2 regions of the Enterococcus sp. JNUCC 77 genome follow, and region 2 is predicted to be linked to the other one. Evidence: riboswitches for the same ligand, from Rfam matches in the RefSeq annotation. Region 2 holds a riboswitch; the other holds the start of a gene.

Region 1 (15,341 bases), 1.2 Mb from region 2:
TACTTTTACAATTACGCTGTCGTTCCTTCAGAAAAAGATTTTTTAAGCAGCGGTAGCACTGAAGTAAGCGACTCACAAAAATGGTTTGACAATAAAGAAAATCGAACCACCTGGCAATTAAAAGCCAGCGACGGTTTAAAACTTTCAGCAATTTACTTACCAGCTGAAAATGCTAAAAAAACAGCAATTATAGCCCATGGTTATATGGGAAATGCTGAAGACATGGCTGACTATGCCAAGATGTACCATGATTTAGGCTATAATGTTTTAACCCCAGATGCTCGCGGCCATGGTAAAAGCGCAGGCGATTATATTGGCTTCGGTTGGGACGAACGAAAAGATTACCAACAGTGGATTCAACAGGTTCTGAAAAAAAATGGCGCAGATCAAGAAATTGTTCTTCACGGCATCAGCATGGGTGCCGCGACTGTCATGATGACTAGTGGCGAAAAATTACCACAGCAAGTAAAAGCATTTGTTGAGGATTGTGGTTACACTTCTACTAATGCTGAATTGAGCTATCAATTGAAAGATATGTTTAATCTACCTGCATTTCCACTAATCCCTGTGACTAGTTTAGTAACTAAAGTCAGAGCAGGCTATTTTTTTGGTGAAGCTGATGCCCTTAAACAACTGGCTAAAAATGAACGCCCAATGTTGTTTATCCATGGTGATGCAGATAAATTTGTGCCCTTTTCCATGTTAGACCAAAATTACCAAGCAACTAAAGGTCCTAAAGAAAAATATGTAGTGAAAGGCGCTGCCCATGCACAAGCCTTTTCAAAAAAACCTGAAAAATATCAAGCAACAGTTGCAGAATTTTTAACCAAATATGTCAAATAAAAAAACATTGAAGCTAGCATTATATATTGCAGCTTCAATGTTTTTTGTTAATAGAATCAAATTTTATTCTTCGCTGCTGTCAGTTTTTTCTAGTAAAAATTCAGCTATTTCTGTTGTTACGGCAATCATATTGATTAATTGATGTTGAATCGCTACATAAAGCGCTGATTTTTTAGATTCTTCGTGACAAATTGCAGCGATTTTATCAATTTTTTTCAACTCTGTTAAATTTACGCCAATAACATTTTCATTGATCCGACTATCTACTTCCTCGCCATTACGATCAAAGAAACGAGAATTAATATCTCCCACTGTATGGACTGATTTTAAATCCGCCAAAGCAGCTGGATTTAAATAACCGATTTCCGTCATCGTATTTTTAGTTGAGAAAGGATCTGCAATCCCTACTAGCGCAAGATCTACCTTGCATCCTTCAGCCAAAACTTCTTTAATTAAAGAATTCTCGATTAAACTTGTTTTGACTTCATGATTATCAACTAAAGCCGGCGCATAAAGATACAGACTACGACCTCTAATTTTACGAGCCAAATCATAGGCCAGCTGATTTGAGTGAACATCAACATGATCAGGACCCATCCCACCAATTAATGGCACGATCATCGTTTCAGGACTATTTTCATAAGGGAATTCATCCACAAAACGCCGCAACATTTTCCCCCACGAAATACCGATTTTATTTGCTTGATCAATGTCTCGTTTAAAGGAGGAAATAGCCGTTTGCACCAAAATTTTCTCGACTTCATTTTCTCTGATATTGTTTGTGTCTAGCACGACTGCTCGTTTTAACCCGAATTTTTTTTCTAAGCTTAATTCCAGCTCTGCTGAGTAAGCACTTTCACTTTTTATGTAAATGTCAACAATTCCTTCTTTTTTTGCATCATTCAAATATTTTGAAACCAGCGACCGAGAAATCCCCATTTTCTTGGCAATATCCGACTGTTTCAAATCCTCTTTATGATACATTGTGGCAACTCTAACTAAATCCCGATTCATTTGTTCATTCATTTTTATTGACCCCCTTCCAAAACAGCAAAAGTGAGACAACGATTGCCTCACCTCACCATATTTTCTTTTATAAAAATTCGATTACTTCGCCAATTTCAACTGTTTCAGGATAACTACTTGGACTAATAATAATCGCACCTGGTAAAATTTCGCCAATCTCATCACGGAAATAAATCGAGATATGACCTAATTCTTCGAAGTTTGCATTAGCTTGAGAGCCAACTGCGGCAATTTTATATTCTTGACTACCAAATTTAATAAGGCCACCAACTTTCAAGGCATCCTCTGGTTTTTCTTCAAATTCATGAATGACACAAATATCTCTCAATTCAGCCGTTGCTTCTGGGCCAAATAAAATAATCAATTTTTCTTCGGCAAATGCTTCTACCATTGAACCAATTTCAGTTACTTTTGTTTTTACCATGAGAATCCCTCAATTTCTTTTAAATTTTTAATACATACCAAAACTGAAGACATAAGCAATCGCTACTGCAGCTACACCAGTCAATACTCGGCTATATAAAATTGCCGGCACACCGACTTGAACCGTCTCAGGTTTTGCTTCACCTAATGTTAACCCAACTGGAATAAAGTCACAACCTACATGAGCATTAATGGCAAATAATGCTGGCAATGCATACTGTACAGGAATTGATCCGTTTGCAATTTGTGTACCGATCAAAACACCGATAACCTGTGAAATAACCGCACCAGGTCCTAAGATTGGTGACAAGATTGGAATACTACAGATTAATGCTAAAGCCAACATTCCTGGTAGAGATCCCGCCAAAGGAGAAAGCACATTTGCAATCCAATCACCAATACCAGTGTAGTTGATAATCCCAATCATCATTGAGATAAACGCCATAAACGGAATAATATTTTTCAAAAGCATATCAACCGCATCACGACCTGATTGATAGAAGACACCCATCACGCCACCGATTCCGCGAGAAAAACGAACTAAAAAGCCATCTTTCTTCTCGTTATTAGCTTTGTGATCTGCCTTTGCTTTTGCATATTTCTCTTCAAATTTTTCTTCAATTTCTTCAGTTTCAGCCGCTGCATTAACTATCTCTTTTTCGGCTTGGGCAATTCCAGCACTTTGAACTTCTTCTACAGTAGCGCTATCTCTTAATTTTATATTATTTGGCTTCACACCAGAAACAAAAATATCTTCAGTAATATGCTTTGCCAAAGGGCCAGATGGTGAGGAAGGCAATACATCAACCGTTGGAATCCGTTTCATGGGATAAACTCCGATTCGGGCTGTACCACCACAATCAATGACAGCACACATCATTTCTTCTTCTGGTACTTGGTTTTTAAAACCATCCCAAGCTTCTGCCCCACTTAAATCTGCAATTGCTTGCGCGACTGGATGAATCCCGCCACCCGTTACAGAAACAACTTTATTTTTCTGATCAGTTGGTGTCAATTCCAATCCAACACCCCAACCATTACTTCCTGGTTCCACAAAAATTGTTTTAAACATGTCAAGATCCTCCTAGCTAGCCACACTCTTGGCTGAATTTTTTTTCGATTCACGAGAGATTAAAAACTTAGTGATTTGCTCAGTGACTACACCCCGCATAAATACGACGATGACACCGACAATAAAATATCGAACAGCCAAAGTCGATTGACTATAACCAGCTTGTGTTACCCCATTAGCAATACCTAAAAAGACAAATAATTCACCAGCATTTGCATAAGGAAATAATCCTGTTACCGGATGTAAAAAAGATACAACTGCGTCATAAAAAGCTGGTTTTTCTTCTTCTTTAACAAATTTCCCAAAAGTATAAGCCATTGGATTAGTCAGCATCAAGACTGACAAAATCGGCATCACTGAGTAACGTAACACCATGTATTTCGAACAAAATCGAATTGCTCGGTCGACTCTTTCTTCACCAATAAAGGCAATTACTGAATAAGTGAAAGTCAGTAGAACAATCAATAACGGAACAATCCCCGTCATAAAACTTGTAAACTGCTCCCCGCCAGCTTCAAATAATCCAATAAAATTTGTTCCGAACCATTCAATATACTTCATTATTTGTTCCTCCTAATTATTAGTAATCGCTTCCATTTTCCGTAGGTAGATGTTTCCCAATAAATTCTCTGTCTTAGATAGATGTTTCACTGTCTGTTGCTTTTCATAAAAATCTTTCAAATGCATATTTTGATAATTTTTCATTTCTCTAAAACCTGCAAAGATTGTCAACCCGCGGCAAATATAGCAGTGTTCAATTGTACCGGCTTCATTTATTACGATTGCCACAATTGTCTTTGACAGCCAACCCTTTGATACATCCGTCTGTAGTTCAAAACCTGTCTGTCCAGCATATTCTTTAGTAATTTTACTAATAAAACGATTATAATTGCGGACTTGAATAAAACTGGCAAGTGACTGTAGCACCATCAAAAGCAACACGACGACCATTAATAAATTCATGACATTCCTCTTTTCTTTTAAAAAATGAAACAGAAGCGATGATCACTTCTGCTTCACCAGAAATTCAACTTATTTTTATTCTGCAAAGGTTTGATCTTGCATTTTACGTAAACGATAAACAGTAGTTGATTCATCAATTTCAATATCATCATAAGTTAAGAACGTACCATCTTTAATATCACGTTTAGCTACAGAACTACCGCCAACTAAACCGATTGGCACATTTCCATTTTTCTTCATATCAGCATGTGTTTCTAGCACACCGCGGACACAATAACCACCGATACCATCGATTCTTTCACCAGCTTTGATATCTTTTTTCGCTACCGCTACTGTCTCAGAAATTGGTGCTCCCATTGGCACAATTGCATGATCGTTTTCTAAAACTGCTCGAGCAATCGTCAATGGTGTTTCTAAACTAGCTAAGTGGAACGGACGGTATAACAAGTGATGATCCCGTTCACCTTTTTTCATTAAGTAACTTAATTCGTGACGCACACCTTCGTTTTGACCCTTCACAATTACGAAGACACCTGGTGCTAAACCATCGACATATTCAACAACACCAAAGTTATCTAAAACTCCGCCATTTTCTTTTAAATCAAGTTTTTCTACTGTGCCATCTAAATCAGCTGAAATTCCGTGCATTCCAACTTTATCTGGTACAAATCCAATCGCATTAGATAACAGATTCATTTCTGCCATAGTTTTTGTTCCATCTTGGAAAGCTGCCAACATATGACTAGACATCTTTTTAGCATCTGCTTCTGCTTGAGCTGAATCAGGATTTGCACTGACTTTTAACGCGTTATTTTTTCCTTTACCAGCAACTAAAACTTCCATACCCATTGTTTTAGCAAATTCAAATAATTGAGTTGTTACTGCCGGTTCGTCACCATCTGAACCAGTGTAAACTAAGCCAGCTGCATCATATAATTTTTTCATTAATGGGCCAATGGTAATATCAATTTCAACATTTAATAGTACAATATGTTTTTTCGCAATTAAAGTTTCAAAAGAAATTTGTGCGCCAACTTCTGGAACACCTGTTGCATCAACAATGATTTCAACTTTATCAGAGTGAATGACTTCTTTAAAATCTGTCGTAGTTAAAATATCAATTTTTTGAGCTGCACTCGCATTGTAAGCCTCAGCCGCACGTTTGGCGTTATCTAAATTAATATCACTGATTCCAGCAACAATCATTCCAGGAATTGTCGAAATTTGTGCAATCATTCCTGATCCCATTTGTCCTGCGCCGATTACACCTACTTTAATAGGATTGTTATTTTTTTCACGTTCAAGTAATTTGCCATAAAGTGTCATTATATTTCCCTCCAACTAATTTTGTCATATGTCAATATGTTTGTCATATGTGTTTTACATGGATTAGTATAACATCGTTAAAAATATTGTCAACGCTTTCTCTTAAATTTTTTTCACAAACTTTTTTTAGAAGCCATAAATTTTTGAAGAAAATCGATGGTAATAAGGGTTTCAATGGGTTTTAGTTTGTAAAAAATTATTATTTATATTGATGGATTTTTAAATGATTAATGAATATTTTAATGTTATTTCCTTAATTCAAACTAAAAAATCGTAAAAAAAGGAGTGGATTTCTCCACTCCTTAAAAGTCTAACTTTTAGATTCAGTATATTTCTGTACGTATTTTTTACCTTATATTTTCCAATAATTCAATTTGCTAAATCTTGTTTATTCTTAGAATCTCTATATGCATACAACAATTACATATATAGTTAGATTGATTTTATTGCCCGCCTTTGGGATATACAAAATTATTAATTTACACGCATAAAATTTTTATTATTAAAAATCCACATCTAAATTCAAAGAAATTATTTTTGTCTAATGAATACAAATTTTAGGCTCCAGTATAAAGTAAGTCCTTTAGTGTGAAATAAAGAGGCCAAAATTTTTGGCCCCTCTTCAATCTATATCCTACATCCATAGTTAGCTCATGAGTGAAATTAGCTCGATGAATCAAGTTATTAATAGTTAATACTCTCATTTTATTTCCCTTTTTAAAGTAAGTTATCTGAAATTAAAGAAGCCAGAACCTTCTTAAATTCAGTAGAATACCTTGTATCTTTAGTCATCATCATAAAAAATTTCTCTAATATGTTATGTCGATAAAATTATTTATAATCATATTACAGAGCCATTCCTTATCAGGTATCGGGATTGAACGCTTTTGTTATAGCTTCTTCTATGGAATATAATTATTGATTTTGTTCATCCTGATTTGTATCAATATCCATCTGCTCTTTGATGGCATTTTCGACACGTTGGCGTTCGCTTTCTTCTACAAGTTGATAAGAAATTCCTTCAATTCCAGTCTCACCATCACCTGTGAAATCGTAGCCTTTTAATTGATCGGTTTTGATATTTTTTAGTGCAGGCGTGTATTGTTTTAACATGGACATCATTTGGTCAAAAGATAGATCAGTTTCTCCATTTTCACCAATAACATCCAGAATTTCTTGATACTTTAGTAAGCTGTTAAAAGAAAGTAATTTGTCTGTTAATTGAATTAAAACTTCTCGTTGGCGACGTTGACGACCATAGTCCCCTTCTGGATCTTCATACCGCATACGTGCGTACTGCAAAGCTTCCCATCCGCCTAAATGTTGCTTACCTTTTGGATAATGGATACCTTCAGCATCAAAGGCAAAGGCATTATTCACGGTAACACCACCGACAGCATCGCCAAGGTCCTTCATGGCATCCATATCAACAGAAAAGTAATGGTTGATAGGAATGTGTAAAATATTCTCTACCGTTTTAATTTGCATATCAGCACCTCCGAAAACGTGGGCTGCATTGATTTTATTATATTCTCCATCAGTGCCTGCAATTTCTACATAATAATCTCGCGGAATACTAGTAATGGTTGTCTCTTTTAATTGATTGTTAACCGTGACCACCATTAAAGCATTGGAGCGATAATCAGTCTTCCGTTTTGAATCATTCGCAATTCCCATAATTAAGAAACTTACAGGTTCACCTTTAGCCAAATCTGGACTTTTAGTTGACGATTTTCGTGGTTTATACATTGTGTTCGCTGTTTTTTTTAAATTATGATACATGCTGACGCCGTAAGCTGATATAGAAAGAGTTCCTAAAAATAAAAGAGTCAAACTGAACACTAGGAGTAAACTTTTTCTTTTACGATGATGTCGTCTACTCCGTTGCGTGATGTCTTCTTCTGCGAAAGTTTGTAAATAACGTTGATTCACAACACTGAACGAAAAGTTTACCCAGCTATAGCTTAGAAGCATACCCGCAATTACGTCACTAGGATAGTGAACGCGGAGAAGGATTCTTCCTAAAACAATCAGAACAAGATAAGCAACTAAAAAAATTTTTATCCCTTTAGCTTTTTCAACTTTAAGATAAGTTAAAGTGATAAAAACCGTACAGACAAGGCACATCGCCAACAGAGAATGCCCACTAGGGAAACTCGCGGAACTTCGATCGACTAAAGCACCTAAATCTGGTCGAGTTCGACCAATAATATGTTTAAAGACGCTCCCTAAAAAGCCTACAATTAAAAGGTTACTAACGGCCCAAAAGGCAAGAACTTTTTCTTTTTTCTGAAAAAGATAAATCATAAGTAACAAGAAGAACAGGGACATTGGGCCAATCGTTGCTGTTTTCGCCATCAGATTGATAATCGTTAAAAGTGACGTATTTAATTGCCATTTGATGTGATAGATTGCCTCGTCTATTTGTTGAAACCAATTTGGACTGGCAGCCACTAATAGCGTGAGGCAAGTAAAACAAATGGTTGTTATGGTGTAACGTGGAATTTTTTTTTCTGATCTTTGCATGAGAATCCCTTTCTTTTTTCCTTGAAAGAGGAGACTAAGCCAGCATTGATCGTAAATAAGCAATTGCTACTTTCTAAAAAAGCAAACAGTACATCAATCGGTTCTCATCGTCTGAGCTTTAGCACTATCCAACGTAAAGATTTCTCTTAGCTATCTTTAGAAGAGCCTTAATTCGACAATTCCTGTTTTACACATTGGTGTCTTTCGACATTTCTGCGCAATAGCCTATATTTGGATAGGAGCCTCACCTAACAAGGTTATTTTATCTAACTGCCAAAAGTATAGAATTAAGGTTGTATTGCTTTCAATCATTTTGAGTAAGTTTATTTTTTTTTTAATTATTTCAATCGTATTATTGGAAAAGAATAATGAATATATTGAAAAAAACAATTTTCCGTCCACCAAAAAAATATTTACAAATGGTTACTTACTTTGACGGGAATGCATTCACGTTCTTCAATATTCTGTAAAACAGTTCCGATTACTTAATTTTGCTAAGAATTTTACATCATCAATTGTTTGGTCACTTATATTCTGAATTGTCACTACTTTACTCTCATCTTTTAACAAGTTCATGGTTATTACCAGTTATATATCTAAAGTCTGTAGAACATTTTTTGTTATTATTTGATCATTTATTTATGTTTTTATAATTTTTATTCCATATCCAGTTTTTTTAAAAAATAAAAATTTTATTGTAATAGCAATTAATAGAAAAGCATAACTTAATATAAAAATAAAAACCCTTTGCAACACTATTTGACGGAGAGCCGATTAAATAAAGAATTAATAAGAATTTATCAGCTTTTTTTTAAGATTTTTCCAATTCGTTGTATCGGCAAAAGAAATAAATTAATATGAACGCAATTAAATAAACTTGTTAGGTGAGGCTCCTATGTAAAAATAGGTTATTGCCCAGAAATATCGAAAGATACCAATGGGTCAAACAGGAATTGTCGAATTAAGGCTTTTTCAAATAACTAAGATATTTTTTCTTTACGTTGCATAGTGCTAAAACTCGAACGATGAGACAACCTTATAAAGGTCAAAATCTGTTCAAAAAAGGTTTTAGGCCTTTTTTATTTGGGTTACTTGTAGAATTGGTTATCAATTCCACCTAACTATCGTTTTAGGAGGAGAAATTGAATGATCAAGAATAGAAAAATTGACATTGTTATTTTAGTTCCATATTTTATTTTATCTGTAATTGGGCTTTTAGAAATTTATAGTGCCAGTTCTTATAGACTGATGGTCACAGATGAATACTCGCTAAGCTTATTATATCGGCAATTTATATTTATTATAATAAGTTTGACAATAATAGGGGTAACCTTTTTTATAAAGCTTGAGTATTTGCTACACCCACTTTTTATTAAGGGAGGTTTAATAGTTTCATTTCTCCTTTTAATTATGGTAAAAGTCGGTTTTTTTGCTGTAACTGTCAATGGCGCACAGAGATGGATTTCGATAGGGGGATTTCAGTTTCAACCATCTGAAATCATTGTTATATTTCTAATTTTATATTTAGCAAGTTATTTTAAAAATAAAAATATTACCAATGTAAAATTGACTAAACCATTTATTATTACAGGGTTAGCTACTGGCTTAGTATTATTGCAACCTAAAATTTCTGGAGCATTTATGATTATAGTGATAGTCGCAGTAATCATTTGGGCGGCAGCAATTCCTGTTGAAAAAGGAATAATAGGGATAGGCTTATTTTTAATGGGGATAATTTTAATAGCCACTATTGTATTAATTTTAGGCGAAAACAATTTGTTGCCAACATTTTTTTCTCATGCTTATAATCGCATTTCTATAGTTCACAATCCTTTCTTAGATGAGCATGGATACGGATATCAAATGGCTAATTCTTACTATGCTTTATATAATGGTGGTTTTTTAGGACTTGGCTTAGGCAATAGTCTTACTAAGCAGGGATATCTACCAGAAGCAGAGACAGATTTTATTTTTTCAATTATTAGTGAAGAATTGGGGTTGCTAGGCGCTATATTTGTCTTATTTTTAATTTTTGTAGTTTGCTTAAGGATTTTTCAGAAATCCATTCAATGCAAAGATCAGCAACTGAGCTTAGTACTTATTGGATTTGGGACGCTGATACTTATCCAATCTAGTATCAATGTCGCAAGCGTCTTAGGATTAATTCCTATGACAGGAGTACCATTACCCTTCGTAAGTTATGGAGGAACTAGTTATTTAATCCTATCTTTTGCCTTGGGTATTTGTTTAAATATTATATCTCGCAAAAATCTCTATCTTCTAAAATAATATAAACCATAATTATCACCCATAAGAGATCTCTAGAAATCTAGTCAGTAGTTTCAATTCTAAAAGCTTACTTTTTTGAATGTCTCCTATGGCAGTAATCTGAACAAAAAAGAGAAATTACTTATTATTTAATATACACCTATGAGTTACATTGTAGAGAATAGAATAAATCCGTATTGGCAATGCTTTATTTGGAATAAAAAGTGTTAATTTTGGGAATGGGAAGGGTAACCACTGTAATTAGAAAAAGTATACTAATGTTTGTTTTGAAAAAAATAGTTCTCGTTTCAAACGAGAACTAAAAGTAATAATAATCTATCATGTGATTGTATTTTTTAACTGTGGAAGATTAAAATATTACAGTTTGAATGGTTAAATACATGGGAGGCTGCCCAATCCATCAATAATTTTTTTAAAAAAATTCCCTGTTACTTTTAAAAAAACCGAAAAGAAAAATCCTTCTCGGTTGTTCATTTTGATCTACTTTTTAGATAGTAATCTTTTTTATAGAAGGACACATCGATGCTTGTTTATACACTAAAGATTACTTAGTATTATAACAAACCACTGTCTTCTAATAATTCTTCAATGAATGTACCTTTAATTTTTTTTAGTTCATGCTTTTCCACTAGACTTGTAAACCAAGGAACTTTTAGATCAATTAATTTCTTTTGATCATTTAAATAATAAGTAGCCTTCATCAATGTTCTAATATCATAGCAAGAAGCGAAAACTTCAGGAATACCTCGATCCACCTCTAATAAACCGTACACTGCTTCCATAGCTGTCCGAACTGAATATTCAGTAGTAAAAACAGTATCTCGTTTTGTTTCTGCAAAATTTCCGATAAAGGCTAAATTCTTAGATCCTTCAGGAATAACTAGTGGTCGGTCACCATTTGCACGCGGCATAAAATAAGAAGTAATATAAGGCATGTAGCAAGGCATCGTGTTGCATGAATGAATCGCTAAATCGTTGATCATTTCATTAGGAACTCCCATGTGATATAACCATTCAGCTGCAATCTCATTACCTGTGCATTCAGTGATTGTTTTTTTTGTATAGTTTCCATCAGTATCAGATATCAGTGCATAAAACCAGACGACTAGTTGATCTTTTGGTTGTTCTTTAAAATGTGGTTGACGATTTAACGTATAACTTAATTTCCAATTTGAATCTTCTACGTGAACAATTCCGCCAGTAACGACTTTTCCATTATAAGGATCTCGCTTGCTTATTTTTTCAATAAAAGGTGCAATTTTTTTATCCAATGTAGTAATGGTAGCTGAAACTACCCACGCAGCATCTGGAATATTTTCGCAGAATTTTTCTGGTCTACCAAAAGTTATGTCTTGCGCTGCTAGTTTTTTCCAAAGGTTCCAACTAACACCTAGCTTATGTGAAATAGGTGCAGGAGTATCATTATCGCCATATGTTGAACTTTCAGTAATAGAACCGTTAGTAATAAAAACTAAATCATTTTCAGTTAAATCGATTGTTTCAGGAAATCCATCTACTTTTAGTAGAATTTGTTGCGCCTGCTTTGTACCGCTTTTATCTGATTTAATTAAAATATTTTCCACTTGCGTATTATATTGGAAGTGAACACCAGCTTTTTTTAGAAAGCTTAACAGAGGTAATACTAATGATTCGTATTGGTTATATTTAGTAAATTTTAATGATGAAAAATCAGCTAAAGCGTCTATATGGTGGATAAACCGCATTAAATAACGGCGCATTTCCATTGCTGAATGCCAAGTTTCAAAGGCAAACATTGTGCACCAATAAGCCCAAAAATTTGAAGTAAGAAAATCATCAGAAAAGACCTCACTAATTTTTTTATTCTGTAGCTGACTTTCTTCCATTAAGCAAAGTGCAATTATTTCTTTTATGGCTTTTTCACTTAATAAAAATTGACCATCGGTAGCTACTTGTTCTCCCCGGTTATGAATCAAACGACAATGCGAAGAGTTGGGATCTTCTTTATTCAACCAATAAAATTCATCTAAAACAGAAGCATCTGCCTGTTCTAATGAAGGAATGGAACGGTAGAGATCCCAAAGACATTCGAAGTGACTTTCCATTTCTCGACCACCTCGTATAACGAAACCATTTTCTTGCTTGTAAATACCATCTAATGAGCCTCCGGCAAGACTCAATTCTTCGAAAATATGAATTCTATTTCCAGCCACACGACCATCACGAATCAAGAATGCTGCTGCTGCAAGTGAAGCCAGTCCAGAACCAACTAAGTAGGCAGATACCTTATCAGCTTTTTTAGGTTTTTTTGGACGTGCAAAAGCTTCATAGTTTCCATTTGAGTAATACATTTGTCATCATTCCTTTAAAAGAATTATTTTTTTAGACTTGGATACAAGAGTACTTTACATTTTTTTTCGATTTTTTTAAATAGACAAACATTGAGATTTGTCCAAAATATAAAGTACTTCTATATATTATTCTAGTAACTAAATCCAATTTTTTTGTGTCTAAAATTGGAATGTTTTTCGACGTATAGTTACTATTGAAAAAACAGTATCCACGAGAGATTAAGCTACTCGTGAATACTGCTATATTAATATTTTTGATTTTTCAACTAATTTGATTAAAAATTTAAAGGAATTCAAATTAAGCTAATATTTTAATTTGAACAATGAAATAGACTTTCTATTTGACTTAATTTTTGACGTAAACTAAAGGATATCTTTTGTAGAATACTGTATCTTTAAAATGATCAAATAATACATAGCAACTAGCAATAATATCAGTGCAGTGGCAATATGATTCCACGATTGCATAATCACCATACTATTATGAGTTGATACTGCTCTGCTGCTATATATAAAAAATTCTTTTACAGTCTTTTTGTCACTGGTCAAAATTACAGACGCTAATATCATTAAAATAAACTGATGTGATATACTACCAATATTTTGAATTGTATATTTTACCCATATTCTTTTATCCATAGGTAGAGACTCTGTTTCACTATACTGGATTGTCAACCAAGAATTTAAAATACTCTTAAATAAGCTAATTAAAAAAATTCCCAATGAAAAAAAGGGAGTTGCTAAAATAGTTACCAATCCCACTATCACACCTAACAATGAATAATTTTTCATATTTTTAAAGATGAATTTTTTTGTTGAAGTACTTAAAAACATGCCTAAAACATAAGGGAGATACACTTTAAAAGCTACTGCCTCTCTTCCATAATATCCACTAGCGTATAAGGAACAAAATAAAAATAAATAATTTCCCAATGATCCATTAATTATGGTTAAAAAAGATAAAGAACGCGGTAGTCTTTTTTCCTCGTGAGATTTAAAAATAAATAACCTTATAACACCTAAAATAATTAAAAAAATATATCCATAAATAAAATAATCAAATTCCTCTGAGTTTAGCATTAGTCTGCTAGATCGTAACAAAAATAATAGAAATAAGAAACTAAAAAATAAAACTAAATAGCTATATTTGGATTCTTCTAAATCGTGGGATGCTATTTTATATCCTGAATACTGATAAACCATATATAATGAGATGATATACAGTAAACCATAGAATGAGAAACACAAACTATAACGAAAGTTTATGGGTGAGAACATAGTAATGCCTAATATCGCAATCATAATCAGTGATATAATATTGCTACTTTTTTGTTTTTCATTCTGTTTTTTTAAATAAATATTTAAACTTGTATTTGAAGGTGGTAGCCACGCTCCACTTAGCCCTAAAAAAAATCCACCTAAAATGTACATGGGAAAATAAGTGCTACCCAATACACTAAAAATACATCCCAGTAGCCCGCTTATCAAAGAGATTTTCAAAAGGCTATAACTATTCAACGTAGTTTTTATTCCACGAATAAAAAAAATACCTGTCATCCTAAAAATATAAAAAAGAATGAAGGGAAGTATAGTACTCCAGTTAGATCCATTGCTTAACTGAATAAAAAGCATAAATGGAATAATGATTATGGTCGTACTAATAATAGACAGTGCACATTGTCCAATAAGATTCAAATTTCTTCTCATTTTTTCTCCTTTTTTGTAATATATGTTCTAATTTGATTTTTTAAATTTCAGAATATAAAATTGAAACTGATAATTTGACTATTTTTCCCAGGTGATATTGAACGGTTAGTTTCTAACTTATTACATTTATAATCACAGGCTGTGCTTTGAAACATAGCTAAAGTAACTAGTTATAAATTGCTATTGATAATTGGAATTAAATTCAATAGAAAAATAAAAAATCGAAGTAGAATGCTCTACTCCGAAAAAGATTTGAATTTTTATGATTACAATACATTTCCCGTAGTATCTTTAATTTTCTTTCCTATTTGTTTTACTTTTTCTCTACTATTTTTTACATCTTTAGCAATTTGGTTAAGAGAATTTAATTCACTATCAGATAAATCATCAACAATATTTAATAATTTTTCATTATTGTTAAATTTATCTCTGACAACTTTTTTTGTTTTGTAACGAGTTACTTCACTCTCAATTTTCCCTAATATTTTTTCAGAAAAATTAACTGTAGCATATGCCCCTGTTATTGCCAGTAAACCAATTCCTATACTAATTTTAGTTCGGTTTTTCATAAACATCCGTCCTTTTATAAAAAGCTATGATTAATGTATAAGTAAACATTTATAGCTCAATGTCACTTCAAATTTTCAAAAAAAGTATCGATTTTATTCATTTCATCTTCATCATATTTATCATATTTACCAGCATCATATAAAATATGTTTAATTTCATGAATTGCTTTCTTTTCTGCATACCATTTCTTAAATTCATGTTCCTTGCTAGTATCTTCATTAAGTGAATTAAGTTTATCCAACTCACTATCTAATTTAACTACTGTG
Region 2 (15,341 bases):
GTTCCAACGCATTAGAATCCATTGCACGTTCTTGTAAGCGGACATGACTATCTAAAGTATCGGATTGTTTTAACATTTCATCAACTAGGGTTGTTTTACCATGGTCAACGTGGGCAATAATTGCTACGTTGCGGATATCATTTCTGTATTTCAATTTTTTTGCTCCTTTTCTCATAACACAAGACTTGCACAGTTGTTGATTATAGCAGATAAGCAGTTAAAATGTTAGTAAAAGATTTTCATTTTTTCAGAAAATATCTTTTACTTAAGTTTTAAATATCATATTCTGTTATTTCTGACATCACTGCCTGTGTGCCGCCTTTAAAAAATTCTCGACCGTTAAAGCTTAATGGTTGATCCTGGAACCCACTAAACGCCATATCAAACTGTTGCATCATGACGATTCCAGCCGCGTAATCCCAGGGACTTAAACGACTAATATAGCCGTTTTGAGTGCCTTTTAAGATTGCAATAAAATCTAAGCCCGCACAGCCTAAGATTCTCACACCCATTGCTTCTCGGCCGATTTCTTTCGTATGGAATTTATTTTCACCTGTTACTAGAGATACGCCCATACCGATTAGTCCATCTGCTAATTTTGTATTAGCCGGTTTAGGCAATTCTTTTCGGTTATGGAAAACTTTACCGAGCTTAGGACCACCCCAAAACAAATCATCTCGCATTACATCATAAATAAATCCTAATTGCCCGATGCCCTCTTCAAAAACCGCAATCATAATACAAAAATTCTCTTTTTGTAAAACAAAGTTCATCGTTCCATCAATCGGGTCAATCACAAAAACACGACCATTAGAAATATCGGTCTGATCTTGACCGTTCTCTTCACCTAAGATATGTGCATCAGGATCATAGGTTCTTATTTTATCTACCAAAAAATCTTGGGTTTCTTTATCGACATTTGTCACTAAGTCAGTGCGTCCATTTTTTTCATCAATTACTAATTCATCATTTAAAGCCGCTTTAATCTTTTCTGCTGCTTGATAAATCCACTGAATAATTTCATTTTCCATACAAACTTCTCCTCTACATTTTAAATCGCTTTTGCTGTGTATTTTTAGCTGTTTTAACTGATTGGTACAAAGAATAGCCACTTGTTTGTTCAAAGCTTCGACCGATTCGTTTTTCTTCACCAATACTTTTTACAACAGTTTTGAAGTCCTTGTAGCCAGCTAGAAACGTGTCAGTTTGGATTCCTTCTTCATATGCTTTTTCAACTAAATTTAAAAATTGGACAACTGTCACCATTTCTTCAGTACTCCAGTCATCATCTAAGGGATAGCTATAATTATCCATTGATCTCCCTCCATTCTTAATTAGTTTAACAGTATCAAAAAAAAAGTCGAGTGTCTCCACCCGACTTTTCACTGATTAAAAATTAAATATGGATTGGTAAACCTAGAGCAAGTTCAGCAGCATCCATGGTAATTTCTCCTAAAGAAGGATGAGGATGAATTGTTAAAGCAATGTCTTCAGCATTCATTCCTGATTCTATCGCTAGGGCTAATTCCGAAACCATGTCACTTGCACCTACACCAGCAATTTGTGCACCGACAATCACATTATCTTCGACTGTCGTAACTAAACGAATAAATCCTTCAGTTTTAGCTAAAGATAATGCACGACCGTTACCAGAAAATGGGAATTTATAGCTTTTAGCTTCAATACCGGCAGCTTTCGCTTCTTTAATTGTTAAACCAACAGAAGCAAGTTCTGGATCAGTAAATGCAACAGCTGGCATAGCTTTATAATCAATCGCTACTTTTTTACCAGAAATTGCCTCTGCAACAATTTTAGCTTCATAACTTGCTTTGTGAGCTAAAGCTGCTCCTGGTGTAATATCACCAATAGCATAAATATTAGGTACATTTGTACGTCCTTGATTATCGACTTCAATCAAGCCACGATCAGCAATCTCAACACCTGCTTGTTCTAAGCCCATATCATTTGTATTGGCACGACGTCCAACAGTCACCATTACGTAGTCTGCTTCGATCGTTTCTTCTTTACCGTCTACTTCATAACGAACACTAACGCTATCGCCATTATCAATAGCTTCACGAGCCATTGCAGAAGTAATAACTTTTACCCCTTTTTTGGCAAAATCATCTTCTACCAATTTCACCATATCTTTTTCATAAGTTGGTAAAATTTGAGGTGTTCCTTCAAGGATTGTTACTTCAGCACCAAGGTTTGCATATGCGCCACCTAGTTCAGCACCGATAACACCGCCACCGATGATGATGAATTTTTTCGGTACTTCTGGCAAGTTCAATCCACCAGTTGAATCTAAAATTCTACCGCCAAATTTAAATCCTGGAATCTCAATTGGACGTGAACCGGTCGCAACAATCGCATTGTTAAACGAATAAGTTTGCGCAGAATCGGGATGAATCACTCGCAAAGTATGATCATCAACAAAAAAAGCTTCTCCTTCAATGATTTCAACTTTGTGTTTTTTCAATAAGAATTTGACGCCTGAAGTTAATTTGTTAACGACACCATTTTCTTTCCAATCTTGTGTTTTTGCAAAATCTAATTTTACATTTTCACTAGTTACACCAAACAAACTAGAATCCAATGAATCTTGATAATGATGTCCAGCAGAAATTAACGCTTTTGATGGGATACAGCCGACGTTTAAACAAACGCCGCCGATAAATTCTCGTTCAATAATTGCAACGGTTTGACCCATTTCTGCTGCACGAATTGCAGCAACATATCCTCCAGGTCCTGAACCAATTACAACTGTGTCTAATTCAATGGCAAAATCTCCAACTACCATGTTTCTATCATCCTTCCATTAAAAGTAATTCTGGGTCAGCCAATAGACGTTTAATATTGTTCATGGCTTTTTGAGCAGTAGCGCCATCGACGATTCGGTGGTCAAAACTTAATGACAATTTCATCACGCGACCGACAGCTAATTCACCATCAGCATTTACAATCGGTTCTTGTGTAATCGTTCCAACACCTAAAATCGCAACTTCAGGATAATTGATAACTGGTGTGAACCAGCCGCCACCAACAGAACCAATATTGGAAATAGTAATTGTTCCATTGCGCATATCTTCAGCTGCTAATTTACCTTCAATTGCTTCAGCAGCTTTATTATTGATCTCATCAGCAATTTGGAACATCCCTTTTGTATCAGCATTTTTTACGTTTGGTACATATAAACCATGATCAGTATCGGTAGCGATGCCGATATTATAATAATTTTTGTAAACAATTTCTTGGGCTGCATCATCAATTGACGCATTCAAGATTGGGAATTTTTTAACTGTTGCAGTTAAAGCTTTCACCACATAAGGTAAGAAAGTTAATTTTGTACCATTGTCTAAAGCGACTTGTTTAAATTTCTTACGGTGATCCCAAAGTTTAGATACTTCTACATCATCATGCAAAGTAACATGTGGTGCAGTATGTTTGCTATTCACCATCGCCTTAGCAATTGCTTTACGAGTTGGTGTCATTTTTTCTCTTGTTTCTGCTTCGCCCATATTTGAAACGAACGGTTTAGCTGGCGCTGCTGGTGCACTTGGCTGTGCAGGAGTAGTACCAGTAGGTGTTGATTCAGTAGCTGGAGTTGGTGTATTTGCTACTGGCGCTGCATTTCCACCTGCTAGGAAGGCATCAATATCAGCTTTTGTTGTACGACCACCTTTACCAGTTGCCGCAACAACTGTGATATCTACATCTTTTTCACGGGCATATTGACGAACAGATGGCATTGCCAAAACATTTTTATTTGGGTCACTTGCTGCAACAACACCAGTTGATTTTGGTGCTTCTGCTGCAACGGGAGCTGCCGGAGTTTCAGCTGCAGCTGGCGCTGCTGATGCACTATCGTTATGACCTGGTGCATCGATTTCGACTAAAACATCGCCTACATTTGCCACTGTTCCTTCAGGTACGATGACATTTTTAACCGTTCCAGTAACTGGAGACGGAATTTCTTCAACTGATTTATCATTTTGTACTTCTAATAAAGTATCATCTTCGTTAATTGTATCGCCGGCTTTGACAAACCACTTAACGATTTCGCCTTCAGCAATACCTTCGCCGATATCAGGTAATTTAAATTGGAAAACACCGCCGCCAGATGAACTTGAACCTGATTCTACTACCGGTTCAGCTGCAGGACTTTCTGGTGTTTGTTCTGTAGCAACAACACCACTATCACCTTCGTTATCTTCGTGACCAGGTGCGTCGATTTCAACTAGAACATCGCCTACATTAGCCACTGTTCCTTCTGAAACTAAAATATTTTTCACCGTACCTGTCACTGGTGATGGAATTTCTTCAACTGATTTATCATTTTGAACTTCTAACAAAGTATCATCTTCATTAATTGTGTCACCTGGTTTTACAAACCATTTAACGATTTCGCCTTCTGCGATTCCCTCGCCAATATCAGGCAGTTTAAATTGAAAAGCCATGCTTATCTCGCTCCTTTAATTAAAATTCTACGATTTCTTTTACTTTTGCTTCAATATCGCTAGCATTTGGTAACCAGATACCTTCCGCTTGACCAAATGGGAAAATTGTATCTGGGGCAGAAACACGTCCAATCGGAGCTTCTAGGGATAATACAGCTCTTTCAGAAATTTCAGAAACTACTTGTGCACCGACACCGGCTTGTTTTTGTGCTTCTTGTACAACAACCACTCGACCAGTTTTTTCAACTGATTTGATAATTGTTTCAACATCTAGAGGAGCAACTGTTCTAAGATCAATAATTTCAACGTTGATATTTTCTTTTGCTAAATTATCGGCTGCTTTTATAGCTTCACGAACCATTGCGCCATAAGTAATAATTGAAACATCACTACCTTCACGAGTTACAGCAGCTTTATCTAAAGGTACTTCATAAATTCCTTCTGGCACTTCTTCACGGAACGAACGATACAATTTCATATGTTCTAGATAAACAACTGGATCATTGTTACGAATTGAAGAAATCAATAATCCTTTTGCATCATATGGATTTGATGGGATAACTACTCGCAAACCGGGAGATTGAGCCATCAAGCCTTCTAAATTATCAGAGTGAAGTTCAGGTGTATGCACACCACCACCAAAAGGTGAACGAATAGTGACTGGTAAATGACGTGTACCACCCATACGGTAACGAGTGCGAGCCATTTGACCTACTACTTCATCCATCGTTTCAAAAACGAAACCAAAGAATTGAATTTCTGGAACAGCGCGAAAACCTTCTAAAGCCAAACCAAACGCTAAACCACCAATTCCTGACTCAGCTAAAGGTGTATCAAAAACGCGTTCTTCTCCATGTTTTGCTTGTAATCCTTCAGTCGCACGGAATACACCACCGTTTTTACCAACATCTTCACCGAAAACTAATACATTTTCGTCTTTTTCTAGCATTAAATCAAGAGCATCAGTGATGGCTTGAATCATTGTTTTTTGGGCCATGATTATTTCGACTCCTTCGCTTCATAGAATTCAATTTGTTCTTTAATACTTTGCGGTTGTACTTCATACATATTTTTTAAGAAGTCTGAAACTTTTTGTTTAGGTACACGATCAGCTTCAGAAATTGCTTCCTTGATTTCTTCTTTTGTTTGTTCAATGATTGCTTCTTCTTTTTCTTCAGACCAAAGACCTTTTTCCGTTAAATAATTTCGGAAACGAACCAATGGATCTTTCTTTTGCCATTCGTCATCCATTTCTTTAGAACGGTAACGAGTTGGATCATCACCTGATAAAGTATGAGGACCATAACGGTAGGTCAAAGTTTCAATTAAAACTGGACCGTTGCCATTTGCTGCCCATTCACGAGCCATCTTTGATACATAATAAACAGCCAATGGATCCATACCATCAACTTGGATACCTGGGATTCCAGCAGCAACAGCTTTTTGAGCTAAAGTAGCTGCCGCAGATTGTTGTTCTCGCGGAGTTGAAATTGCGAAGCCATTGTTTTGAATGTAAAAAACGGCATTAGCATGGTAAGCTCCAGCAAAGTTAATCGCTTCATAAAAGTCCCCTTGAGATGAACCACCATCACCAGTATATGTGAAGGCAACATTTTTCTTATTACGTTTCTTAAGACCTAATGCTACACCAGCTGCTTGGACATATTGCGCTCCAATAATAATTTGTGGTGGTAATGCTTGTAAATCGTCAGCATAATGATTTCCGGCAACATGACCGCGCGACCATAAGAATGCTTCTGCTAAAGGTAACCCATGTTGAACCAATTGAGGCACATCACGATAACCTGGTAATAAAACATCTTCTTTTTCAAATGCAAATTGACTAGCTAGTTGGCTAGCTTCTTGGCCAGCAGTTGGCGCGTAAAATCCTAAACGACCTTGACGATTCAATGCAGTTGAACGCTGATCTAACACCCGTGACCAAACCATTTTAGTCATTAATTCGACCAATTCCTCATCTGATAAATCTGGGATTAATGCTTCGTTTACTACTTTTCCATCTTCATCAATTGCTTGATAAACAGGGAAATCAGCATTAATATCGGCTAATAACGCTTTAAAGTCGATCGTTTTCTTTTTTTCTGCCATGTTGTCACACTTTCCTCTCTTTTTCTCAGTCACTGATAAAACAGGAACTGAATCTGTACTACTGATTTCTCAGCTTCATCATTAAAGTATCATTTTTAACATGAGAAGACAAACAATATGCAACGCTACCATAAAAGTTTTAGCTAGAAATTTCTTATTTTTTTGTGAAAAAATGACCAAACTAAAGTGGTTTAACAAATAAAACTAACAAGAGACTGAAACCTCTTTCTTCCGCTATGATTGCCAGTCATAAATCAACTCGTGATCTAACAATTTAAAAATTACAATTTTTAATTGTGAAAAAATCCACTTGTGGAAATATACTTGCTATAAAAAAAGAAACAGAGCAACTATAAAAGTCACTCTGTTATAATTTTAAACCCATTCACCAGCAATTTTGATATATATTTTTTTCCCAATCTGCACTGCAATTAAATAGCCAACAACAATTAAGAAATACCATACCCAATAGGCATTAGGTAATGCTACAAAATCAAATTGCGCTCTTATTGGCGTGATCACAATAATAATACCAACCACTACTGCAGCCAGTAGACTAGCCAAAACTTGTGGTGCCGGACGACTTTGAATAAATGGAATTTTTCTAGTTCTTACCATTAAAACTACTAAGGCTTGCGTCGTTAAACCTACAACAAACCAACCTGTTTGAAATAGATTTTGATTTCCTATTGTATTTGCGCCAAAAACATACCACATTAAGACAAAAGTTAAGATATCAAAAATCGAACTGATTGGACCAATACAAACCGTAAATTTCAACAAACCTTTTGTTTCCCACTTTGTTGGTTTAACTAATTCTTCTTCATCCACATTATCCCAAGGAATTGTTAGCTGAGCAATGTCATAAATTAAGTTTTGCAATAAAAGTTGCATGGACAACATTGGTAAAAATGGTAGGAAGGCACTAGCAACTAAAATTGAAAAGACATTCCCAAAATTTGAACTAATCGTAATTTTAATATATTTCATCATATTACTAAATACTCGCCGGCCTTCTAACACACCGCTTTCTAAAACGGTTAAGCTTTTTTCCAACAAAATAATCGAGCTGGCATCTTTGGTAATATCAGCAGCTGTATCAACCGATATCCCCACATCGGCTTTTCTTAAAGCTGGTGCATCATTAATTCCATCTCCCATAAAACCAACCGTGTGGCCTTTTGTTTGTAAATTTTCAATAATCCGAGCTTTTTGCATTGGATTTAATTTTGCAAATAAATTAGTTGTATCACCAGCAATCTGTAATTCTTGATCACTCATTCGGTCAACTTCAGTACCTAAAACATATTTACTGGCATCAATACCTACGTCATTACAAACTTTTTGGGCTACTATTTCATTGTCACCTGTTAAAACTTTGACGTTTACTCCATGTTGATGCAAAGAATCAATTGCAGTCTTAGCAGATTCTTTTGCTGGGTCTAAAAATCCCATAAAACCGATTAAAGTCATATTTTTTTCATCACTGCTACTATAAATTGCATCACTATGGACATCTTTTTTGATTGCCACCGTGATTACTCGCATACCTTGACGATTCATTTTTTGGTTTACTTCTTGCAATTTTTCTTTTAATTCATCAGTTAAGGGTAAGATTTCTCCATTAATCTCTACTTTATCGCAGACAGTCGCCATCTCTTCAACCGCACCTTTTGTGATCATTAATTGATGATCATCTGCTTTAATCACAACTGTCAAACGACGACGTGAAAAATCAAAGGGTATTTCATCGATTTTTTGGACTGTTTGATAAGGTAATTGCTGTTTTTGTTCTTCATAGTAATTAATCACTGCAATATCCATTAAGTTTTTCCAACCAGTTTGATAAGTTGAGTTTAAAAAAGTTAGATCTAAAACTTGGCGATTTTCTTCCCCTAAAGGGTTCAAATGTTCAACTAATACCACACGATCTTCTGTAATCGTACCGGTTTTATCAGTACACAAAATATCCATGCCACCTAAATTTTGAATCGCAGCTAGTTCTTTCACAATCACTTTTTGTTTAGACAATGTCAAAGCACCTTTGGCCAGATTTGAACTAACAATCATTGGAAGCATTTCTGGCGTTAAACCAACTGCTACGGCAATTGCAAAGAAGAAAGCACTGCTCCAATCTCCTTTAGTAACACCATTAATTAGTAAAACTAAAGGGAATAAAACCATAATCATCCGTAATAGCAATTTACTAACTTTCGTCAAACCAATGTCAAAACTTGTCTTCCCACGTTTGGCTGTTGCATTTTTAGCAATGTCTCCAAAAAATGTTTGCTGCCCGGTTTTTAAAATAATAGCTTTGCCTTGACCACTCAAGACATCTGTTCCCATAAAAACTAAATTTGATAAATCTAGGGCAGTTTCCTCACTTATTTTGTTGTGGGCACTATTAATAAATTTTTCAATCGGCATTGATTCACCCGTTAACGAAGATTGATTAACGAACAAATCTTTGGTCCAAATCAAAACTGCATCAGCAGGAATCATATCACCCGTTGCTAAAGTTAGGATATCTCCAGGAACAATTTCATCCATTGGTATTTCCGCTGTTTCGCCATTTCTTGTAATGGCAGAGGTATTTTCAATCAATTCTTTTAATTCAATACTGGCTTTTTGGGAACGGTATTCTTGAATAAAAGTGATTAAAACACTCGCTAAAATCATAATAACCATTACAATTGCCGCTTGAAAATCTTTAGTGGCAATTGAAACAATCACTAACAATGCTAAAACATAAACAAAAGGATCGTTAAAGGCTTGTAAAAACAATAACCAAGCAGGCGTCGGTTTTTGTGCAGATACTTCGTTGGGCCCATATTCTTCCAAACGCGTTTTTGCATCTTGATTTGACAAACCTTTTTCAGAAGTCCTTAAGTTTAAAAATAAATCCCGATCAGTTAATTGTGCTAATTTTTTTAGTTCTTGGTCCTTGCTGATATTTTTGGCAAGGAGATTTTTCTTGCTCATCATAATAATTCCTCCAATTTCTTATTCTCTTACTCGGATGTTCGTCAAGATCCATCTTCCTCACCACCTTTCATTGTCAGACACAAAAAAACGCACACTCAACAACAAGCATGCGGAAATAACCTCAATCATGTCATCGTTGAGCTTTAGCACTATAGGGCGTAGACAAAATTTGTCAGCTACGTTAAACGTCACCTTCACGATGGCATCTGTTAGACCAACTCGGAGTCTCTCGATTCCTTTGCGGCAGTAGCTTATGTCCATATAGGAGCCTCACCTAACAATATTTATATTATTTAATAAAATAACTATAAATTGAAAATCTGTTTCTGTCAAATCATCTAAAGTTATTTTTGAATTTTTTTATCTTTAAGAAATTGATCAACTGCAGTATTTGGTTTTTGTGAAAAATAATCAGCAAATTTTTGACTCCAGATTTTTGTTTCTCTGGCTTCTGCAAATTTGTCCATCGTTTCATCATATTTTTCAATCACTTGATAGTCATAATCTTTAAAAGTGTCATAAAATACAATAGCTTCTTCGGGTAAACGTGGTTTTACTTTCATTTCAACAGTTGGTTTACCAATGCTCATTCCAGCTACTGGAAACATATAATCGGGTAGATTTAATAATTGGCTAATTGCATCAATGTCTTTGCGAATACTTCCTACAATAACACTACCCAACCCGAGGGATTCAGCGGCTAATGTTGCGCTATTCATGGCTAAGGCTGTATCAGTCACCGCAGTCAATAATGGATCAATTCCTTCAATTATCGGGAAATCAACCTCATATTTATCAGCGACTTTTTTTGAACGATTTAAATCAGCAACAAAAATTAAAAAAACAGAGCTTTTTAGCATGTGGGGATTACCTGGATTCATTGCAACTAATTTTTCTCGAATTGAGGAATCTTTTACCACAAAAATACTGTAGAATTGTCCATTCATCCAAGTTGGCGCCTGTCTTGCAGCTGATAAAATCACCTGTAATTCTTCTTCCGATAGTTGATAATTCTCATCGAAATCACGGTACGTACGACGGGTTTGTAATAGATCTAGCATTTGATTATTCATATTGACCTCCTTCATTTTTGTTTCAATTGATCGGTGATTTGTTGAAATTTATTAAAAAACACTGCCAAATTTTCTTGATTTAGACGAGTGTAATTAATCCTAAGGGACATCGTATCATTACTAAATAAAAACGCCGGAGCTACCAATAATTGTTCATCTAAAAAAAGTTCCCAATCTTTTCTCGTTAATTTTTTATTTTTCCAGGTTAAATAAGCATACAACCCACCTTCAATCGGTTCAAACTGCCAATCATTTGATAAAAGCTTTAATTCTTTTTCAAAATCACGAGCGCTTTGTTTTAAGGTGTCTACTAAATTCTGCTGCTTTTGATTAAAATAAGGATCCTTTAATGCAGTGCTGGCAACAACCTGTGGAAAAACGCTTAAAGAAAAATCAACCATTTGACGTGCTTCGGCTAAACGCACAATCAAATCACGATTTGCAACAATCCAACCAATTTTCAAAGATGAACCAAATATTTTTGACAAGGAACCTAAGTGAATGACTTCATCTGGTGCAAGTTCTTTCAAGGACGGCGGTAAATCTACGAAGGCCAATTCGCTAAACACATCGTCTTCTACAATGGGAATTTGATATTTTCGACTTAAATCAATTAATTCTTTTCTTCTTTGTAAAGACATAGTCCTGCCAGTTGGATTTTGAAAGGTCGGATTGACTAATATCATTTTGATTTTTTTGGTTAAAATCAATTGTTCTAACTGATCCACTCGCATTCCTTGGCTATCTAATTCAACACCGTACAATCGAATGCCCGCAGTAGCAAAAATTGGCAAAGAGTACAAAAATGATGGATCTTCAATCGCGACACTATCGCCATTTTGTAACATCACTTGAAGCAATAAAAACATGGCTTGTTTGGCTCCTGATGTAATTAGCACTTCATTAGAAGAAACATCGATTTTTTGTTCTTTTTTTATCCGCTGAACAATTAATTCCTGTAATGGTAAATAACCCAATGGGCTTTGCTTTTGTTCTTCCAGTAGCAATGTCTCCCATTTGAAAGAAGGTAAACGAAAACTGGGAATTAAATTCAGTGGTAATTCTCCAGTATATAGATCCAAACTTTGGACTGATTTCAATTGCTGTTGCAGTTTAACTAAATACGCTTCTTGTTGAAAATGATTGTCGGCTAATCGCCTTCGCCAATCAATCCGAGGATTAGCTGTTCTGCCCCAGTTTCCCTCGTTAACAAGCGTTCCGCTACCACGTTTTCGTACAATCCAGCCCAAAGCAACTAATTCATCCAACGCATGAACTACTGTTGAACGATTCACATGATAAGTCTCAGCCAATTTTCGCTCCGGTGGCAAACGATCTCCCGGCAGTAATTGGCCATTTTGAATATATTCGATTAACTGTTCCATAATTTGTTGATAGACTGGAATATTTTTTTGGTTATTTAACTGCCACATCAGTCGACTCACTTCCCTTAGTATTAAAATTACTGGAGGAAAGGGCCACTGTCAATCAAAAAAAGTGATAGAGGATGATCAATTTGATCTTCCTCTATCACTTTTAAATTTAAATTGTATCACCATTGAAAATTGAATTTTTAACTATTACGTAGTCAACTTTTTGGATAGATTCCAAATCGCGACCACCTGCATAAGAAATTGAAGACTGTAAATCTTGTTGCATTTCCACTAAAGTATCTTTCAAATGACCTTTAAACGGAATCCAGATTTTTTTACCTTCCACATTTTTCTTTTCACCTTTTTGAAATTCAGAAGCACTACCAAAATATTCTTTTAAAACGACACCATTTTCAACTTTGGTTTCACCTGGAGACTCTTCATGGCCAGCAAAAAGTGAGCCAATCATTACCATTGTCGCTCCAAAACGAACAGATTTAGCAATATCACCATGGGTACGAATTCCACCATCGGCAATAATAGGTTTTCGGGCAGCTTTTGCACACCAACTTAATGCTGCTAATTGCCAACCGCCAGTTCCAAAACCAGTTTTAATTTTAGTAATACATACTTTACCGGGTCCAATGCCGACTTTTGTCGCGTCTGCACCAGCATTTTCTAGTTCCCGAACCGCTTCAGGAGTTCCAACATTACCAGCAATCAAAAATGCATCCGGCAATAATTTTTTAATATGCTTAATCATATTAATCACTGGATCAGAATGACCATGGGCAATATCAATTGTGATATAATCTGGTACTAAATTTTGATCGGCCAACGATTGCACGAAATCATATTCATTCGCTTTTACACCAACACTGATTGATGTAAACAAACATCTTTTTTGCATCTTTTTAATAAACGGAATCCGCTCTTCTTCGTAAAAACGATGCATTATGTAAAAGTAACCATTTTCTGCTAAAAATTCTGCGATTGATTCATCGACAATTGTTTGCATATTAGCGGGAACCACTGGCATTTTAAAGCTGAATTTACCTAATTTAACACTTGTGTCACATTCTGAACGAGAGTTCACGATACACTTGTTGGGAATTAGTTGGATATCTTCATAATCAAATACTTTCATAAAATCCTCCATTTGTTTACACAATAAAAAACATAGGACATTTCGCCCTATGTAATTTACAATAAAAATGAGAAAAAAGCAAGAATAATTTTTATTATTCTTGCTAAAACACGAACATTAAACCTTTTTAATGTTTTTCTCTTAAGTTTTTAGCTTGAAGACTGACTAGAAAAACGACATCTTCCATTTCAGCTTCATTCGTTACATCCATTTCGATCATCTTTGTTGATGGAGATATTTGTGCAAACTTTTCTTTAAACTCATCAGACATTACTTGAATCATTGGCGTTAAATAGCGAATCCCAAAATCAGGTAGTGGGGTTTTTACTGAAAAATAGTCGTCATGAATGATGATTGAACACAATAAACCTTGATATTGTACGACTTCAATGTGCCATCCAAGCTTTTTTTGAAATATTATTTTAATTTGTGGCTCATAGTGACGAGTGAGTTGTGCCAGCAAAATTTTTAAATACTGAGAGTTTGGTAAAAAATCCATGATTGCTTCCATATTGGGTTTTTCAGCTTCCAATTGAGACGATAGCCATTTATCATCCATCAAACTTCCTCTTTTCTTATCAATTGATATATACGTACAAGAATGAACAACATAAAATTTAAAATATTGGGATAACAATATTCATAAAAACTTATTTTTTCAATTCTAATCTCATTATTTTTTCATAATTTTATTTTAACATGATATACCGCGCATGTCATTGTTTTCCTCTTTATTATCTTCACTTATCTGTTTCTACTTATTAATATTAATGCTTTTATTCTTCACAACGGTCTTGATTTTACTAAAAAAAGAGCCTTATTGCAAGCTGCAATAAAGCTCTTTTTTATTTTATTCAATTATTTTTTTCTAGCAAATTTTTTATCTTACTAAAAACTAAGAAAATTAAAAACAAATAAATTGATTATTTATTACGACCTTTATCACCAATATCTTTTCTGAAAAAATAACCATCTGTATTTGTTTTTTCTAATGCTTTGTAAACTTTTTGCTGTGCATCAGAAATATTTTCACCATTTGCTTCCACAACTAAAACCCGGCCTCCATTTGCCTTTAGACCATCTGAATCAGAAACTCCGGCATAAAAAATGTTGACATTTTCATCATCAAAGGTTGGAACCGGCATACCTTTTTGATAATCTCCAGGATAGCCATCAGCAGCTATAACAACACCAACACTAGCAAAATCATACCAGTTTATTTTTGGTTCTTTTTCATGCAACAGATCGTCAATAACTTCAGCCAAATCACTAGCTAAACGCGGCAAAACAACCTGAGTCTCTGGATCACCGAAACGGGCATTAAATTCAATAACCTTTGGTCCATCTGAAGTTGCAATTAAGCCGGCATATAATATGCCAGAAAAAGGTGTACCATTTTGAACCATACCATTTACAGCAGGTTTGACAACATTTTCGACTGCTTTATTAATAATTGATTCGGAAATTTGTGGTACGGGAGAATAGGCACCCATTCCACCAGTATTAGGCCCTTTGTTTCCTTCAAAAGCTGGCTTATGGTCTTGAGCAATAACCATTGGATAAACATCATTATTTCTAACAAAAGATAATAGCGAAAACTCTTCACCAGCTAGAAACTCCTCAATCACCACTTTAGCACCACTTTCACCAAAACGGTTTTGATTGAGCATTTCATCTAGTGCTGATAAAGCTTCTTGTTCATCCTGTGCCACTACTACCCCTTTGCCTGCAGCTAAACCGTCTGCTTTGATTACAATTGGCGTGCCTATTTTTTTTATATAGGCCTGCGCTTGATCAAAATCAGTAAATACTTCGTAGGCTGCAGTTGGAATTTGATTTTCTAGCATAATTTGTTTAGCAAACTCTTTTGAACCTTCGATCATTGCAGCTGCTTTATTAGGTCCAAATATTTTTAGATCAGCAGCTTGAAAATCGTCGACAATCCCATTCAACAATGGTACTTCAGGTCCGACAAATGTCCATTCGATTTGATTTTCTTTAGCAAATTCGATCAAAGCCGGATGATTATCTTCTTCAATAGCTAAAGTTTGAATGCCGTCATTTAGCATACCAGGATTTCCTTTTGCGCAAAATACCTCTGTCACCTTTGGACTAGCTAATATTTTTTTAGCAATGGCGTGTTCACGACCACCAGAGCCGATAATTAGAATTTTCATCAGGTCACCTCTTAATG

Evidence for each region. A riboswitch is a leader RNA that binds a small molecule or an ion and turns the genes downstream of it on or off. The one in region 2 is predicted to bind magnesium.
Region 1: it holds a riboswitch for magnesium, as region 2 does, so the genes downstream of both, ACVWNY_RS12195 (FtsW/RodA/SpoVE family cell cycle protein) here and mgtA (magnesium-translocating P-type ATPase) in region 2, are expected to answer to the same signal.

Annotation. Positions count from the first base shown of each region.
Region 1 covers NZ_JBTHIG010000001.1:2,499,539-2,514,879, forward strand. The annotation lists gene ACVWNY_RS12155 (alpha/beta hydrolase) at 1-843, shown strand, start outside; gene ACVWNY_RS12160 (sugar-binding transcriptional regulator) at 907-1,869, opposite strand; gene ACVWNY_RS12165 (PTS glucitol/sorbitol transporter subunit IIA) at 1,937-2,293, opposite strand; gene srlE (PTS glucitol/sorbitol transporter subunit IIB) at 2,321-3,364, opposite strand; gene srlA (PTS glucitol/sorbitol transporter subunit IIC) at 3,377-3,925, opposite strand; gene ACVWNY_RS12180 (transcriptional regulator GutM) at 3,938-4,327, opposite strand; gene ACVWNY_RS12185 (NAD(P)H-dependent oxidoreductase) at 4,403-5,653, opposite strand; gene ACVWNY_RS12190 (phosphatase PAP2/LCP family protein) at 6,569-8,179, opposite strand; M-box (ykoK) riboswitch at 8,276-8,442, opposite strand; M-box (ykoK) riboswitch at 9,049-9,216, shown strand; gene ACVWNY_RS12195 (FtsW/RodA/SpoVE family cell cycle protein) at 9,326-10,468, shown strand; gene ACVWNY_RS12200 (oleate hydratase) at 11,023-12,798, opposite strand; gene ACVWNY_RS12205 (hypothetical protein) at 13,162-14,505, opposite strand; gene ACVWNY_RS12210 (hypothetical protein) at 14,772-15,074, opposite strand; gene ACVWNY_RS12215 (hypothetical protein) at 15,137-15,341, opposite strand, start outside.
Region 2 covers NZ_JBTHIG010000001.1:1,253,751-1,269,091, reverse strand. The annotation lists gene typA (translational GTPase TypA) at 1-154, opposite strand, end outside; gene ACVWNY_RS06305 (inositol monophosphatase family protein) at 273-1,031, opposite strand; gene ACVWNY_RS06300 (UPF0223 family protein) at 1,045-1,314, opposite strand; gene lpdA (dihydrolipoyl dehydrogenase) at 1,397-2,803, opposite strand; gene ACVWNY_RS06290 (dihydrolipoyllysine-residue acetyltransferase) at 2,811-4,460, opposite strand; gene ACVWNY_RS06285 (alpha-ketoacid dehydrogenase subunit beta) at 4,480-5,457, opposite strand; gene pdhA (pyruvate dehydrogenase (acetyl-transferring) E1 component subunit alpha) at 5,460-6,569, opposite strand; gene mgtA (magnesium-translocating P-type ATPase) at 6,945-9,551, opposite strand; M-box (ykoK) riboswitch at 9,677-9,843, opposite strand; gene ACVWNY_RS06270 (nitroreductase family protein) at 9,899-10,627, opposite strand; gene ACVWNY_RS06265 (aminotransferase-like domain-containing protein) at 10,639-12,060, opposite strand; gene guaC (GMP reductase) at 12,170-13,147, opposite strand; gene ACVWNY_RS06255 (DUF3788 family protein) at 13,275-13,706, opposite strand; gene purD (phosphoribosylamine--glycine ligase) at 14,071-15,324, opposite strand; gene purH (bifunctional phosphoribosylaminoimidazolecarboxamide formyltransferase/IMP cyclohydrolase) at 15,336-15,341, opposite strand, start outside.